Chelativorans sp. AA-79: one gene and its partner. The main gene of each other region encodes a partner of the protein of the gene in region 2 in a complex. Links are inferred from orthologs where the notes say so. Each region holds a gene or a part of one and is shown on either strand. Other genes may lie near its edges.

Region 1 (6,639 bases), 2.3 Mb from region 2 along the record:
GCGCGGCGCAGATGGACGGTGCGATCCTTGTGGTGTCTGCCGCCGACGGCCCGATGCCGCAGACGCGCGAGCACATCCTTCTTGCCCGGCAGGTTGGCGTTCCGGCGATCGTGGTGTTCCTGAACAAGGTGGACCAGGTGGACGATCCGGAGCTTCTGGAGCTTGTGGAGCTGGAGATCCGCGAGCTTCTGTCGAAATACGAGTTCCCGGGCGACGACATCCCGATCATCAAGGGTTCGGCTCTTGCGGCGCTCGAGGATTCCAACAAGGAGATCGGCGAGGACGCGGTTCGCGCGCTGATGAAGGAAGTGGACGCCTACATCCCGACGCCGGAGCGTCCGATCGACCAGCCGTTCCTGATGCCGATCGAGGACGTGTTCTCGATTTCGGGCCGCGGCACGGTTGTGACGGGCCGTGTGGAGCGCGGCGTGGTGAAGGTTGGCGAGGAGGTCGAGATCGTCGGCATCCGGCCGACCTCGAAGACGACGGTGACCGGTGTTGAGATGTTCCGCAAGCTGCTCGACCAGGGCCAGGCGGGCGACAATATCGGGGCGCTTCTGCGCGGCGTGGACCGCGAGGGGTGGAGCGCGGGCAGGTTCTTGCCAAGCCGGGTTCGGTGACGCCGCACACGAAGTTCAAGGCGGAGGCCTACATCCTGACGAAGGAGGAGGGCGGGCGCCATACGCCGTTCTTCACGAACTACCGTCCGCAGTTCTACTTCCGCACGACGGACGTGACGGGCATCGTGACGCTGCCCGAAGGGACGGAAATGGTGATGCCGGGCGACAATGTGACGGTGGACGTGACGCTGATCGTGCCGATCGCCATGGAGGAGCGCCTGCGCTTCGCCATCCGCGAGGGCGGCCGCACCGTCGGGGCGGGAATCGTCGCAAGCATCACCGAGTAACGAGGCAGGCATCCGGCGCGGCGCTGGCCAAGGCCCGCGCCGCAAGCCGAACGAGGAACTGAAACATGAACGGACAGAATATCCGTATCCGCCTCAAAGCGTTCGACCACCGGGTGCTCGACGCCTCCACGCGCGAGATCGTGTCCACGGCCAAGCGCACCGGCGCCAATGTCCGCGGCCCGATCCCGTTGCCGACGCGGATCGAGAAGTTCACGGTGAACCGCTCGCCGCATATCGACAAGAAGAGCCGCGAACAGTTCGAGATGCGCACGCACAAGCGCCTGCTCGACATCGTGGATCCGACACCGCAGACGGTGGACGCGCTGATGAAGCTCGATCTCGCCGCCGGCGTCGATGTCGAGATCAAGCTCTGAGGCGGAAGACAAGAGGATAGGACCCCGCGCGCGGCAAGCGGCCGGACGACGGGAAGCCTGAAAGGAAATCGAACCGATGCGTTCAGGTGTTATCGCACAGAAGATCGGGATGACGCGCGTCTACAACGAGGCGGGCGAGCACATCCCCGTCACGGTTCTGCGCATGGAGAATTGCCAGGTGGTTGCCCAGCGCACCGAGGAGAAGAACGGCTACACCGCCGTTCAGCTCGGTGTCGGCCTCGCCAAGGTGAAGAACACGTCGAAGGCGTTGCGCGGCCATTTCGCCACCGCTTCCGTGGAACCCAAGGCGAAGCTCGCCGAGTTCCGCGTGTCGCCGGAGAACCTGCTCGATGTGGGGGCGGAGATCACTGCCGACCATTTCGTGCCGGGCCAGAAGGTCGACGTTACGGGAACCTCGGTGGGCAAGGGCTTCCAGGGTGTCATGAAGCGCCACAATTTCGGCGGCGGTCGCGCGACCCATGGTAACTCCGTGTCCCACCGCACTCACGGCTCGACCGGCCAGCGCCAGGATCCGGGCAAGGTGTTCAAGGGCAAGAAGATGGCGGGTCACATGGGCGACCGGCGCGTGACCACCCAGAACCTGGAGGTGGTCTCCACCGATACCGAGCGCGGCCTGATCATGGTCCGCGGCGCGGTTCCGGGCTCGAAGGGAGCCTGGATCATGGTGCGTGACGCCGTGAAGGTGCCGCTCCCCAAGGAGGCGCCGGTTCCGGCGGCAGTCCGCGCAAGCAACAACGATGCCGCGAAGGCTGAGAACGCCGCCGCCAGCGAGGGGGCAGAATAATGGATATCAAGGTAACCACCCTGGCGGGCAAGGATGCCGGTAAGCTTGAAATCTCTGACGAGATTTTCGGGCTCGATCCGCGGGAAGACATTCTGCATCGCGTCGTGCGCTGGCAGCTTGCCAAGCGCCAGCAGGGGACGCACAAGGCCAAGGGCCGCGCCGAGATCGCACGCACCGGCGCCAAGATGTACCGCCAGAAGGGCACCGGCCGTGCGCGTCATCACTCCGCGCGTGCGCCGCAGTTCCGCGGCGGCGGCAAGGCGCACGGGCCGGTGGTGCGAAGCCACGAGCACGACCTGCCCAAGAAGGTTCGTGCGCTCGGCCTGAGGCATGCGCTTTCCGCGAAGGCCAAGTCCGCCAACCTCATCATCATCGACGAGCTGGCGGTCAAGGAGGCCAAGACGAAGGCGCTGGTCGAGAACTTTGCCAAGCTCGGTCTTACGAACGCGCTGCTGATCGGCGGTACGGAGATCGATGCCGGCTTCAAGCGTGCGGCCGCCAATCTTTCGAATATCGACGTTCTGCCGGTGCAGGGCATCAACGTCTACGACATTCTGCGCCGCGGGACCCTGGTGCTTTCCAAGGCTGCGGTCGAGGCTCTCGAGGAGCGGTTCAAATGACGGATCTTCGCCATTACGACGTGATCGTGAGCCCCGCGATCACCGAAAAATCGACGATGGCCTCGGAGAACAACCAGGTCGTCTTCAACGTGGCTCGCAAGGCGACGAAGCCCGAGATCAAGGCGGCGGTGGAAGCTCTCTTCGGCGTCAAAGTCACCGGTGTGAACACGTTGGTGCGCAAGGGCAAGGTGAAGCGCTTCCGCGGCACCATCGGGCAGCAGAGCGACGTCAAGAAGGCGATCGTGACGCTGGCCGAGGGCCAATCCATCGACGTCGCGACGGGTCTTTGAGAGGCCGCGAGGATTAAGACATGGCACTCAAGAATTACAAGCCGGTAACGCCGGGCCAGCGTCAGCTGGTGATCGTGGACCGCTCGGGCCTTCACAAGGGCAAGCCCGTAAAGGGGCTGACCGTGGGCCTGACGTCCAAGGGCGGCCGCAACAATCACGGTCGCGTCACCGCGCGGTTTCAGGGCGGTGGGCACAAGCGTACCTATCGCCTGATCGATTTCAAGCGCCGCAAGTTCGACGTTTCGGGCGTCGTGGAGCGGCTCGAATACGATCCGAACCGGACGGGCTTTATTGCCCTGGTGCGTTATGACGATGGCGAGCTCAGCTATATCCTGGCGCCGCAGCGCTTAGCGGCCGGGGACCGCGTGGTCGCGTCCACCGGCGCAGTGGATGTGAAGCCGGGCAATGCAATGCCGCTCGCCAGCATGCCGCTGGGCACGATCATCCACAATGTCGAGCTCAAGCCCGGCAAGGGCGGCCAGCTTGCGCGTTCCGCGGGCTCCTACGCGCAACTCGTCGGCCGTGACCAGGGCATGGCGATCCTGCGGCTCAATTCCGGCGAGCAGCGTCTCGTCGCAGGTGGCTGCATGGCGACGGTGGGGGCGGTGTCAAATCCGGACCACTCCAATGTGAGCCTCGGCAAGGCGGGCCGCAAGCGGTGGCTGGGCAAGCGTCCGCACAATCGCGGCGTCGCCATGAACCCGGTCGACCACCCGCATGGCGGCGGTGAAGGCCGCACGTCCGGCGGCCGTCACCCGGTCTCGCCTTGGGGCAAGCCCACCAAGGGCCGCAAGACGAGGTCCAACAAGGCGACCGATAAGTTCATCATGCGCTCGCGCCACCAGCGCAAGAAATAGGAAAGGTAACGGAACGTGTCCCGTTCAGTTTGGAAAGGCCCCTTTGTCGACGGCTTCCTGTTGAAGAAGGCCGACAAGGTTCGCGAGAGCGGCCGCAAGGAGGTGATCAAGATGTGGAGCCGCCGCTCCACCATTCTGCCCCAGTTCGTGGGGCTGACCTTCGGCGTCTACAACGGCCAGAAGCACATTCCGGTGCTCGTCAGCGAAGAGATGGTGGGCCACAAATTCGGTGAGTTCGCTCCGACCCGCACCTATTACGGCCACGGCGCGGACAAGAAGGCAAAGAGGAAGTAACCATGGGCAAGGCCAAAGCGCCACGCAGGCTTGCAGACAATGAGGCGCGTGCGGTTCTGCGCACGATCCGCGTCAGCCCGCAGAAGCTGAACCTCGTTGCCGCGCTGATCCGCGGCAAGAAGGTCGGGACGGCGCTCGCGGACCTCGAATTTTCGCGCAAGCGGATCGCGGGCACCGTGAGAAAGACGTTGGAATCGGCGATTGCCAACGCCGAGAACAACCACAATCTCGATGTGGACGCGCTGGTGGTGGCGGAGGCCTATGTCGGCAAGTCGATCGTCATGAAGCGCTTTCATGCCCGCGGTCGCGGCCGCGCCAACCGCATCGAGAAACCATTTTCGCACCTGACGATCGTCGTTCGCGAAGTTGAAGAGCAAGTGGAGGCCGCCTGATGGGCCAGAAAGTCAATCCGATCGGTCTCCGTCTCGGCATCAACCGCACCTGGGATTCGCGCTGGTTCGCGAATAACAGCGAGTACGGACAACTGCTGCACGAGGATCTGAAGATCCGCAACTATATCGAGAGCGAGCTCAAGCAGGCAGCGATCTCGAAGGTCGTGATCGAGCGCCCGCACAAGAAGTGCCGCGTGACCATCCATTCGGCACGTCCGGGTCTCATCATCGGCAAGAAGGGGGCCGATATCGACAAGCTGCGCCGCAAGATTGCGCAGATGACCAATGCGGAGACGCATCTGAACATCGTCGAGGTGCGCAAGCCTGAGATTGATGCGCGCCTCATCGCCCAGTCGATCGCCCAGCAGCTCGAGCGCCGCGTCGCATTCCGCCGCGCCATGAAGCGCGCGGTGCAGTCGGCCATGCGGCTCGGTGCCGAAGGCATCCGCATCAGCTGCACGGGCCGCCTCGGCGGTGCGGAGATCGCGCGCATCGAGTGGTATCGCGAGGGTCGCGTGCCGCTGCACACGCTGCGGGCCGACATCGACTACGGCACGGCCGAGGCGAAGACCGCCTATGGCGTGTGCGGGGTGAAGGTCTGGGTCTTCAAGGGCGAGATCCTGGAGCACGATCCGATGGCGTCCGAACGCCGGGCGGTCGAGGGTGAGCAGGGCGGCGGTCAGCGTCGTCGCGAGAACGCCTGAGCCGGAATTTTGGAGTAACAAGAAATGCTGCAACCAAAGCGCACGAAATTCCGCAAGCAGTTCAAGGGCCGCATCCATGGCTTGGCCAAGGGCGGGACGGAGCTGAACTTCGGAGCCTTCGGCCTGAAGGCGATGGAGCCGGAGCGCGTCACCGCGCGCCAGATCGAGGCTGCACGCCGTGCCATCACGCGCCAGATGAAGCGCCAGGGCCGCGTCTGGATCCGCATCTTCCCGGATGTGCCGGTTACGGCCAAGCCGACGGAAGTCCGCATGGGTAAGGGCAAGGGCAGCGTGGAATACTGGGCGTGCCGCGTGAAGCCCGGCCGCGTGATGTTTGAAATCGACGGCGTGGCCGAGGATGTGGCGCGCGAGGCCCTGCGCCTCGGTGCGGCCAAGCTCCCGGTCAAGACGCGCTTCGTACAGCGCATCGCTGAATAGGAGAGGGCATCATGAAAGCCACTGACATCAGGACGATGACGCCCGATCAACTCGATGACGAGTTGACGAACCTGAAGAAAGAGCAGTTCAACCTTCGCTTCCAGAAGGCGACGGGGCAGCTCGAGAAAACTGCGCGTGTCAGGCAGATCCGCCGCGACATTGCGCGCATCAAGACAATCGCCGCCGAGAAGACGGCCGGCAAGAAGGCCTGAGGACAAAGATGCCAAAGCGCGTTTTGCAGGGCACCGTGGTGAGCGACAAGAACGACAAGACGGTCGTCGTCCTGGTCGAGCGGCGGTTTGCGCACCCGATTTTCAAGAAGACCGTGCGCCGTACCAAGCGGTACAAGGCCCACGACGAGGCCAATGCATGTAAGGTCGGCGACATCGTGCTGATCGAGGAGACGCGCCCGATCTCCAAGGACAAGTCCTGGATCGTGGTCGAGAGCCAGGCACAGCAGGCACAATAAGAATGGAATGGACGGGAAGGGCGCAGAAGCGTAGTCCCGGCAGATAACTAGAAGGCGGCCAGTCATGATTCAGATGCAAACAAACCTCGACGTGGCGGATAATTCCGGCGCCCGTCGTGTCATGTGCATCAAGGTGCTCGGCGGTTCGAAGCGGAAATATGCCTCGGTTGGCGACATCATCGTCGTCTCCGTGAAGGAGGCCATTCCGCGCGGCCGCGTGAAGAAGGGTGACGTGATGAAGGCGGTGGTGGTACGCACCGCCAAGGACATTCGCCGCCCCGACGGCAGCGTCATTCGCTTCGACAGCAACGCCGCCGTTCTCGTCGACAACAAGAGAGAGCCCGTCGGCACCCGTATCTTCGGACCGGTTCCGCGCGAGTTGCGCGCCAAGAACCACATGAAGATCATCTCGCTGGCGCCGGAAGTTCTCTAGAAGGAGCCGGAGAAATGCAGAAGATCAAGAAGGGCGACAAGGTCGTCGTGCTCTCC
Region 2 (6,593 bases):
CAAGGGCACCGGGTTGCAGCACCTCGCCGGAGCCGACCAGGCTGACCAGGGAGAGGGTCAGAAAGATCGCCATGGGATCGTTTGAGCCCGATTCCACTTCGAGCGTGGAACGAACGCGGTCGCGCACAGAGATATTGCCCACGCGCAGCAGGAAGAAGACGGCCGCAGCATCGGTGGAGGCAACTGCGGCGCCGAGCAGGAAGGATTCGAGCCAAGCGAAGCCCGCCACGTAGTGAGCGACGACGCCCAGCAGCGTCGTCGTGATCACCACTCCGACGGTGGCCAGCACGATGGCGGGTAAGGAGGCCGTACGAAAGCTGGCAAAGGATGTGCCGAAACCGGAATCGAAGAGGATGACGGCAAGGGCCAGTGATCCAATGAAGAAGGCGACGGGGGCACTGTCGAAATCAAGTCCGAGACCGTCGGTACCGGCGGCAAGCCCGATGCCAAGAAAGATGAGCAGAAGGGGTGCGCCGAAGCGGAACGCGATCAGGCTGGAAAAAGCGGCAAAAAGCACGAGTGCAGTGCCGACAAGCGTTATGAAATAGATAGCCTGATCCATAGCCCTCTCTAAAACGAGCGATACGGCTAAAGTGCGGTAAAACCGGCAGTCGAGGCAAGCTGCTTGGAGACAAAAAAGCCCGGCGGGCCGCCGGGCCTTCCCAATGCACTGCGGGGGGCGTCAGCCGAGCGTCTTTGCGATCACCGCTGTGACATCGGCCATGCGGTTGGAGAAGCCCCACTCGTTGTCATACCAGGACATCACCCGCACCAGATCGCCCTCTATGACCTTCGTCTGGTCGAGCGCGAAAGTCGAAGAGGCGGGATTGTGATTGAGGTCGATGGAGACGAGCTTCTCGTCCGTGTAGGCGAGAATGCCCTTGAGCGGCCCCTCGTTCGCGGCGGCCACGAGAGCGGCGTTCACTTCTTCGGCCGTCACAGGGCGCTTGGCGACGAATTTGAAATCGATGACGGAAACATTGGGAACCGGCACGCGGATCGACACGCCATCGAGCTTGCCCTTGAGTTCAGGCAACACCAGGCCGACCGCGCGGGCTGCACCTGTCGTCGTCGGGATGGCGGACATGGCTGCCGCGCGGGAGCGGTAGAGGTCCTTGTGCATGGTATCGAGCGTCGGCTGGTCGCCCGTATAGGCATGGACCGTGGTCATGAAGCCCTTTTCTATGCCGAAAGCATCGTTCAGCACCTTGGCGACGGGCGCAAGACAGTTGGTCGTGCAGGATGCATTCGAGATCACAAGATGGTCCTTGGTGATCTGATCATGATTCACGCCGTAGACCACGGTGAGATCGGCCCCATCCGAGGGAGCGGAGACGAGCACGCGCTTGGCGCCGGCTTCCAGATGCGCGGACGCTTTCTCCCTGGACGTGAAGATGCCCGTGCATTCGAGCACGATGTCGACGCCAAGATCCCTCCAGGGCAGCTTCGAAGGATCACGCTCCGAGAGTACCTTGAAGGATTCCGAATCTACCCGGATGCTGTCGCCCTCGACCTTCACGTCCGCGGGGAAGCGGCCATGCACGCTGTCGTAACGAAGCAGATGCGCATTGCTTTCGACGGGACCGAGATCGTTGATGGCGACCACATCGATATCTTTCCGGCCGGATTCGTAGATCGCCCGGACGATGTTGCGGCCGATGCGGCCAAATCCATTGATCGCTACTTTGACAGTCATGAACTACCTCCGGCGGGCTTGACGCCACGCATACAAGCATGGCGGGACGCCGTTCCGATGACGGCGTCCGGTGGAAGAAACGAACCGTGCCGGGCCCGGGCCCGACCACAAACTCTCAACCGTGCAGGCGTGCCTCGGCGGCCTCCACCGCGGCTTCCGCAGTGATGCCGAAATGCTTGTAAAGTTCCGGCGCGGGCCCGCTGGCTCCGAAGCCGTGCATGCCGATGAAGACTCCGTCGGTGCCGATGAAGCGGTCCCAGCCCTGCCGTACGCCTGCTTCGATGGCGATGCGCACGGGCGAATTCCCGAGAATCGCTTGCTGATAGTCTTGCGGCTGCTGCTCGAAGAGCTCGAAACAGGGCACGGAGACGACTCGGCTCGGATAGCCGCGGTCTTCAAGCATCGAGCGCGCCTTCACCGCGATCTCCACCTCCGATCCGCTGGCGAAGATCGTCACCCTGGCATCATCGCTGGCAGGCAGAAGCTCGTAGGCGCCGCGCGCACAAAGATTCTCTTCCTCGAACTCGAGACGAACCGGCTGAAGCTTCTGGCGCGTGAGGGCAAGCGTCGACGGCGTCTTTCTCGATTCCAGCGCGAGTTGCCAGCACTCTGCCGTCTCCACCGCGTCCGCCGGGCGGAAGACGTTGTGGTTCGGGATCGCGCGCAGCGCCGCCAGCTGTTCCACCGGCTGATGGGTCGGTCCATCCTCGCCAAGGCCGATGGAATCGTGCGTCATCACGAAGATGGAGCGGATGTGCATCAGCGATGCGAGCCGCATGGCCGGCCGGGCATAGTCGGAGAAGGTCAGAAAGGTTCCGCCATAGGGGATCAGCCCGCCATGCAGCGCGATGCCGTTGATGGCGGCGGCCATGGCGTGCTCGCGGATGCCATAATGGATATAGCGTCCTGAGAAGTCTGTCGGCGTGACCGGGGCCGTCTGGCTGGTCTTGGTATTGTTGGAGCCGGTGAGATCCGCCGAGCCGCCGATGGTCTCCGAAACGCAATCGTTGATGACCTCGAGAGCCATTTCCGAGGCGTTGCGGGTTGCAACGGCGGGATTTTCGTGTGCCAGTTTCTGCTTGTAGTCTGCAATGACTGCGGAGAAGGCCTCCGGCAAGTCACCGCGCATGCGTCGCTCGAATTGTGCACGGGTTTCGGTATCGGCAGCCGCAAGCCGCTTCTCCCACGCAACCCGCTCCTTCGCAGAGCGAAGGCCGGCCAGACGCCAGTCGTCGAGAATGTCGGAAGGCACGACGAAGGGCGGGGCGTCCCAGCCGAGCGCCGCCCGCGTCTTGGCGATCTCCTCGGCTCCCAGTGGCGAGCCGTGCGCCTTGTTTGTGCCCGCCTTGGTTGGCGCCCCGCGCCCAATAGTCGTGCGGAAGGCTATCATCGTCGGGCGGTCGGATTGACGCGCCGTCTCGATGGCCGAAGCGATGGCATCCGGATCATGCCCGTCGGCCCGCATCGCATTCCAGCCGGATGCGGCAAAACGCTCGCACTGGTCGGTCGAATCGGCGAGCGAGACCGGACCGTCGATGGAGATCTGGTTGTCGTCGAAGATGACGATGAGCTTATTGAGTCGCAGATGGCCCGCAAGCGCCAGCGCCTCCTGGCTGATGCCTTCCATGAGGCAGCCGTCGCCCACCAGCGCATAGGTGTAGTGATCAACGAGTTCGCCGCCGAAACGGGCGTTGAGCAGGCGCTCCGCGATCGCCATGCCCACGGCATTGGCAAAGCCCTGGCCGAGCGGACCGGTCGTCGTTTCGATGCCCGCGGCAAACCCGTATTCGGGATGTCCGGCCGTGCGCGAGCCCAACTGTCGGAAATTCTTGATCTCGTCGATCGTGATGTCTTCGTAGCCCAGCAGGTAGAGCAACGAGTAAAGCAGCATCGATCCGTGCCCGGCCGAAAGCACGAAGCGGTCGCGGTCCGGCCAGTGGGGATTCTTCGGGTCATGCGTCATGAACCGCGTGAAGAGCACCGTGGCGATGTCCGCCGTGCCCATGGGCAGGCCTGGATGCCCGGACTTTGCCTTTTCTACGGCGTCCATCGAAAGAAAGCGGATCGCATTCGCCATCCGGTCGTGTTTTTCGCGTGAAGTCATGTGTGCTCGCTGGTCGGCTGCCGGTCTGTCGGGCATTGGTCGGGCTTGCATCCGCAAAAGCAGGGGACACATATCAGTTGCGTTGCCCAAGTCAATAAACAGCCGCGGCGCGGGATGGTTCAACCGCCGTGCTTCATATTTCACAGTGGAGCACGAAACCGGGTGAGCAATCAGGGGATTGCCCTTCCGGCTGGTTGACGCCCCCTTCACCCGCCGCGTAATCTTTTGCGGATAAAATCTTCTGATTGCGCGCAATTCGCGGGCGGGGCGGCCGGGGAATGTTTGCGATGAGTGGGGATGCCACGCTGAGGGAAGTTCTCTTACGCCTCGAGAAGGCCATGGAAGGCCTCGAAGCAGCCGCGGAAGCCAAGCTCGAAAAGGAGCATGATTTCTCGGAAGCCGAGGCGGAAGTGCAGCGCATGGGCGCCGATCGTGCGCGCCTTGCGCAGGAAATCGACAAGTCGGAAGCACGGGCGGAGCGTCTCGCCGAGGTCAACCGCGAGGTCTCGCGCAGACTGGTGACGGCCATGGAGACGATCCGCGCCGTCCTGGATCGGTAGGCGGTGGCATGGCTCAAGTAACGGTTACGATAGACGGCAAGGCCTATCGCATGGCTTGCGAGGAGGGGCAGGAAGAGCACCTCCTGGATTTGGCGCAGCAGTTCGACCGCTATGTGACGCATCTGAAGGATTCCTTCGGCGAGATCGGCGATCAGCGCATCACCGTCATGGCTGGAATCATGGTCATGGACGAGCTGTCGGAGCTGCAGAAGCGGATGCGGGGGCTTGAGAACGAAGTCGCCACCCTGCGCAAGACGCGTGACGACGCATTGCTCAAGGCGGACCAGAACGATGCCGCGCTCACGGGTTCGTTGACGCAGCTCGCAACCCGCATAGAGGCCGTTGCCGCAAAGCTGGCGGGCTCGTAAGAGAAAGACCTGCCAGGAACAGACGGGCGCGCCTTTGGCGCGATGGAACGGCATGGTGAAACCAAAAACTCCGGTAGGACTCGAAAATCCGGTTCAGCTCGCGGTAATCGGCGCGGCTCATGGCATCAAGGGAGAAGTCCGCGTCAAGGCGTTCACGGAGGATCCCATGGCGCTCGGCAGCTACGGCCCGCTTTATGCCGCGGACGGTCGTTCCTTCATCGTCGCCGGAATCCGGCCGGCGAAGGAGGTCGTCATCGTCCGCTTCAAGGGGGTGGACGATCGCAACGGAGCCGAGGCGCTCAATGGCGAGGCGCTCTTCGTCGACCGTTCCGTGTTGCCCGAGGAACTCGAGGAAGACGAATTTTATTACTCCGACCTCATCGGCCTAACAGTTGTCGACGAGACGGATGAAGATCTCGGGCGCGTGATCGCGGTCCACAATTTCGGTGCAGGCGATCTCCTCGAGTTCCGACAGGAGTCCGGTTCGACGTTGATGATCCCCTTCACGCGCGATGCGGTGCCCGAAATAGACTTTTCCGAAGGCATGGTGCGTATCGACAGCATGGCAGCCGGGCTCGACGGGGCAGATGCCGCCCCCGAGGAAGAAACGTCCGACCGGTCCCGGCACCGCGGCTCGCGCCCCCGCGGGCCGAAAGCCGCCGGAGGCAACCGATGAGCTTCCGCGCCACGGTCCTTACGTTATATCCGGAGATGTTTCCGGGCGCCCTGGACGTGTCGCTTGCCGGGCGCGCACGCGCTGCCGGCATATGGTCGCTGGAGACGGTGCAAATTCGTGACTTTGCCCAGGACAAGCACCGCAGCGTGGACGACACGCCGGCCGGCGGCGGCGCCGGCATGGTGATGCGGGCCGACGTGCTTGCCCGCGCCATCGGTCATGCCTTACCGGAGGGCGACCCCCGTCCGCGGCTGCTCATGAGTCCTCGCGGGGTGCCGCTCACTCAGGCCTTAGTGCGTCAGCTGGCCGCCGGTCCGGGCGCGGTCATTCTCTGCGGACGCTTTGAAGGCGTGGACCAGCGCGTGATCGAGACCCGCGCCCTGCAGGAGGTTTCGATCGGCGACTATGTGCTGTCGGGCGGCGAACCGGCTGCAATCGTCCTGCTCGATGCCGTGGTGCGGCTGTTGCCCGGAGTCATGGGCAATGAATTTTCCGGCGCGGAAGAAAGCTTCGAAAGCGGTCTCCTGGAGCATCCGCAGTATACTCGGCCGCAAGATTTCGAAGGGCACGCGATTCCCGAGGTGCTCACCTCGGGCAACCACCGCAGGATCGCCGAGTGGCGGCACGAACAGGCTGAACGGCTGACGCGGGAGAGGCGGCCCGATCTCTGGCTCGCATACGAGAAGGCAAGGGGCGGGAGGTGAAGCTTCTCCTCAGGATCGAGAGCGCTGCCCTGCTGCTGGCGTCACTCTTCGCCTATCACCTTGTTGGCGGCAATTGGTGGCTTTTTCTTCTTCTTGTATTGGCACCCGATCTCTCGATGCTGGGCTATCTTGCAGGCCCGCGCGTGGGTGCTTGGTGCTACAACGCAGTCCATGCGTTCTTTGCCCCGGTCCTCGCCTGGCTTGCTGGCCTTGCCATTGGCTCGCCGCTTCTCGTGCAGATCGCGGTCATCCTCGCCGCACATATCGCGGCTGACCGTATGCTTGGCTACGGCTTGAAGCACCAAGACGATTTCAAGGAGACCCATCTGGGCAGGATCGACGGCTGACTCCTCCAGGTTGGCAATCCAGCAGTAGGAAAATACAAGCTACTGGAATCATTACAATTATTTAAGTTCGGGTTCATCTCCCATTCATCCGGCCGTCCCTAGGTTCGAAGGCGTCAACAAGAGGACACCGCCATGAAA

The links.
Region 1: the proteins of rimM (region 2) and rpsS are in contact, whole or in part, in a crystal structure (PDB 3A1P), measured with the Thermus thermophilus proteins. The link is inferred for Chelativorans sp. AA-79 from one-to-one orthologs. Residues at the interface, in WP_008632437.1 of Thermus thermophilus: Val4, Glu5, Ile6, Gly7, Arg8, Arg22, Gly23, Glu24, Val26, Leu84, Glu85, Glu86, Gly87, Arg88, Tyr89, Tyr90, Tyr91, Phe92, Leu94, Asp111, Ile112, Leu113, Asp114, Ala115, Gly116, Ala117, Gln118, Asp119, Val120, Ile122; in WP_011173711.1 of Thermus thermophilus: Lys28, Arg29, Leu30, Lys32, Thr48, Gln56, His57, Val58, Pro59, Val60, Tyr61, Thr63, Met66, Glu73, Phe74, Pro76, Thr77, Arg78, Arg81, His83, Gly84, Lys85, Glu86, Ala87, Lys88, Ala89, Thr90, Lys91, Lys92, Lys93.

Annotation. Positions count from the first base shown.
Region 1 is NZ_CP120361.1:2,740,064-2,746,702, forward strand. Bases 2,603-5,507 are described here. They hold rpsS (30S ribosomal protein S19), read left to right. Parts: upstream 2,603-3,868; coding sequence 3,869-4,147; downstream 4,148-5,507. Other genes in these bases: rplD (50S ribosomal protein L4), read left to right, coding at 2,603-2,706; PVE73_RS13280 (50S ribosomal protein L23), read left to right, coding at 2,703-2,996; rplB (50S ribosomal protein L2), read left to right, coding at 3,017-3,853; rplV (50S ribosomal protein L22), read left to right, coding at 4,150-4,539; rpsC (30S ribosomal protein S3), read left to right, coding at 4,539-5,243. Also shown: rpsJ (30S ribosomal protein S10), read left to right, coding at 973-1,281; rplC (50S ribosomal protein L3), read left to right, coding at 1,358-2,086; more of rplD, read left to right, coding at 2,086-2,602; more of rplP, read left to right, coding at 5,508-5,681; rpmC (50S ribosomal protein L29), read left to right, coding at 5,693-5,893; rpsQ (30S ribosomal protein S17), read left to right, coding at 5,902-6,150; rplN (50S ribosomal protein L14), read left to right, coding at 6,215-6,583; rplX (50S ribosomal protein L24), read left to right, coding at 6,598-6,639. UniProt on the Escherichia coli protein: In the E.coli 70S ribosome in the initiation state it has been modeled to contact the 23S rRNA of the 50S subunit forming part of bridge B1a; this bridge is broken in the model with bound EF-G.
Region 2 is NZ_CP120361.1:409,684-416,276, forward strand. Bases 3,735-6,593 are described here. They hold rimM (ribosome maturation factor RimM), read left to right. Parts: upstream 3,735-4,783; coding sequence 4,784-5,404; downstream 5,405-6,593. Other genes in these bases: tkt (transketolase), read right to left, coding at 3,735-3,800; PVE73_RS02015 (DUF4164 domain-containing protein), read left to right, coding at 4,088-4,360; PVE73_RS02020 (cell division protein ZapA), read left to right, coding at 4,369-4,728; trmD (tRNA (guanosine(37)-N1)-methyltransferase TrmD), read left to right, coding at 5,401-6,108; PVE73_RS02035 (DUF4260 domain-containing protein), read left to right, coding at 6,105-6,455. Also shown: PVE73_RS02000 (potassium/proton antiporter), read right to left, coding at 1-562; gap (type I glyceraldehyde-3-phosphate dehydrogenase), read right to left, coding at 683-1,696; more of tkt, read right to left, coding at 1,812-3,734. UniProt on the Escherichia coli protein: One of at least 4 proteins (Era, RbfA, RimM and RsgA/YjeQ) that assist in the late assembly stage of the 30S ribosomal subunit.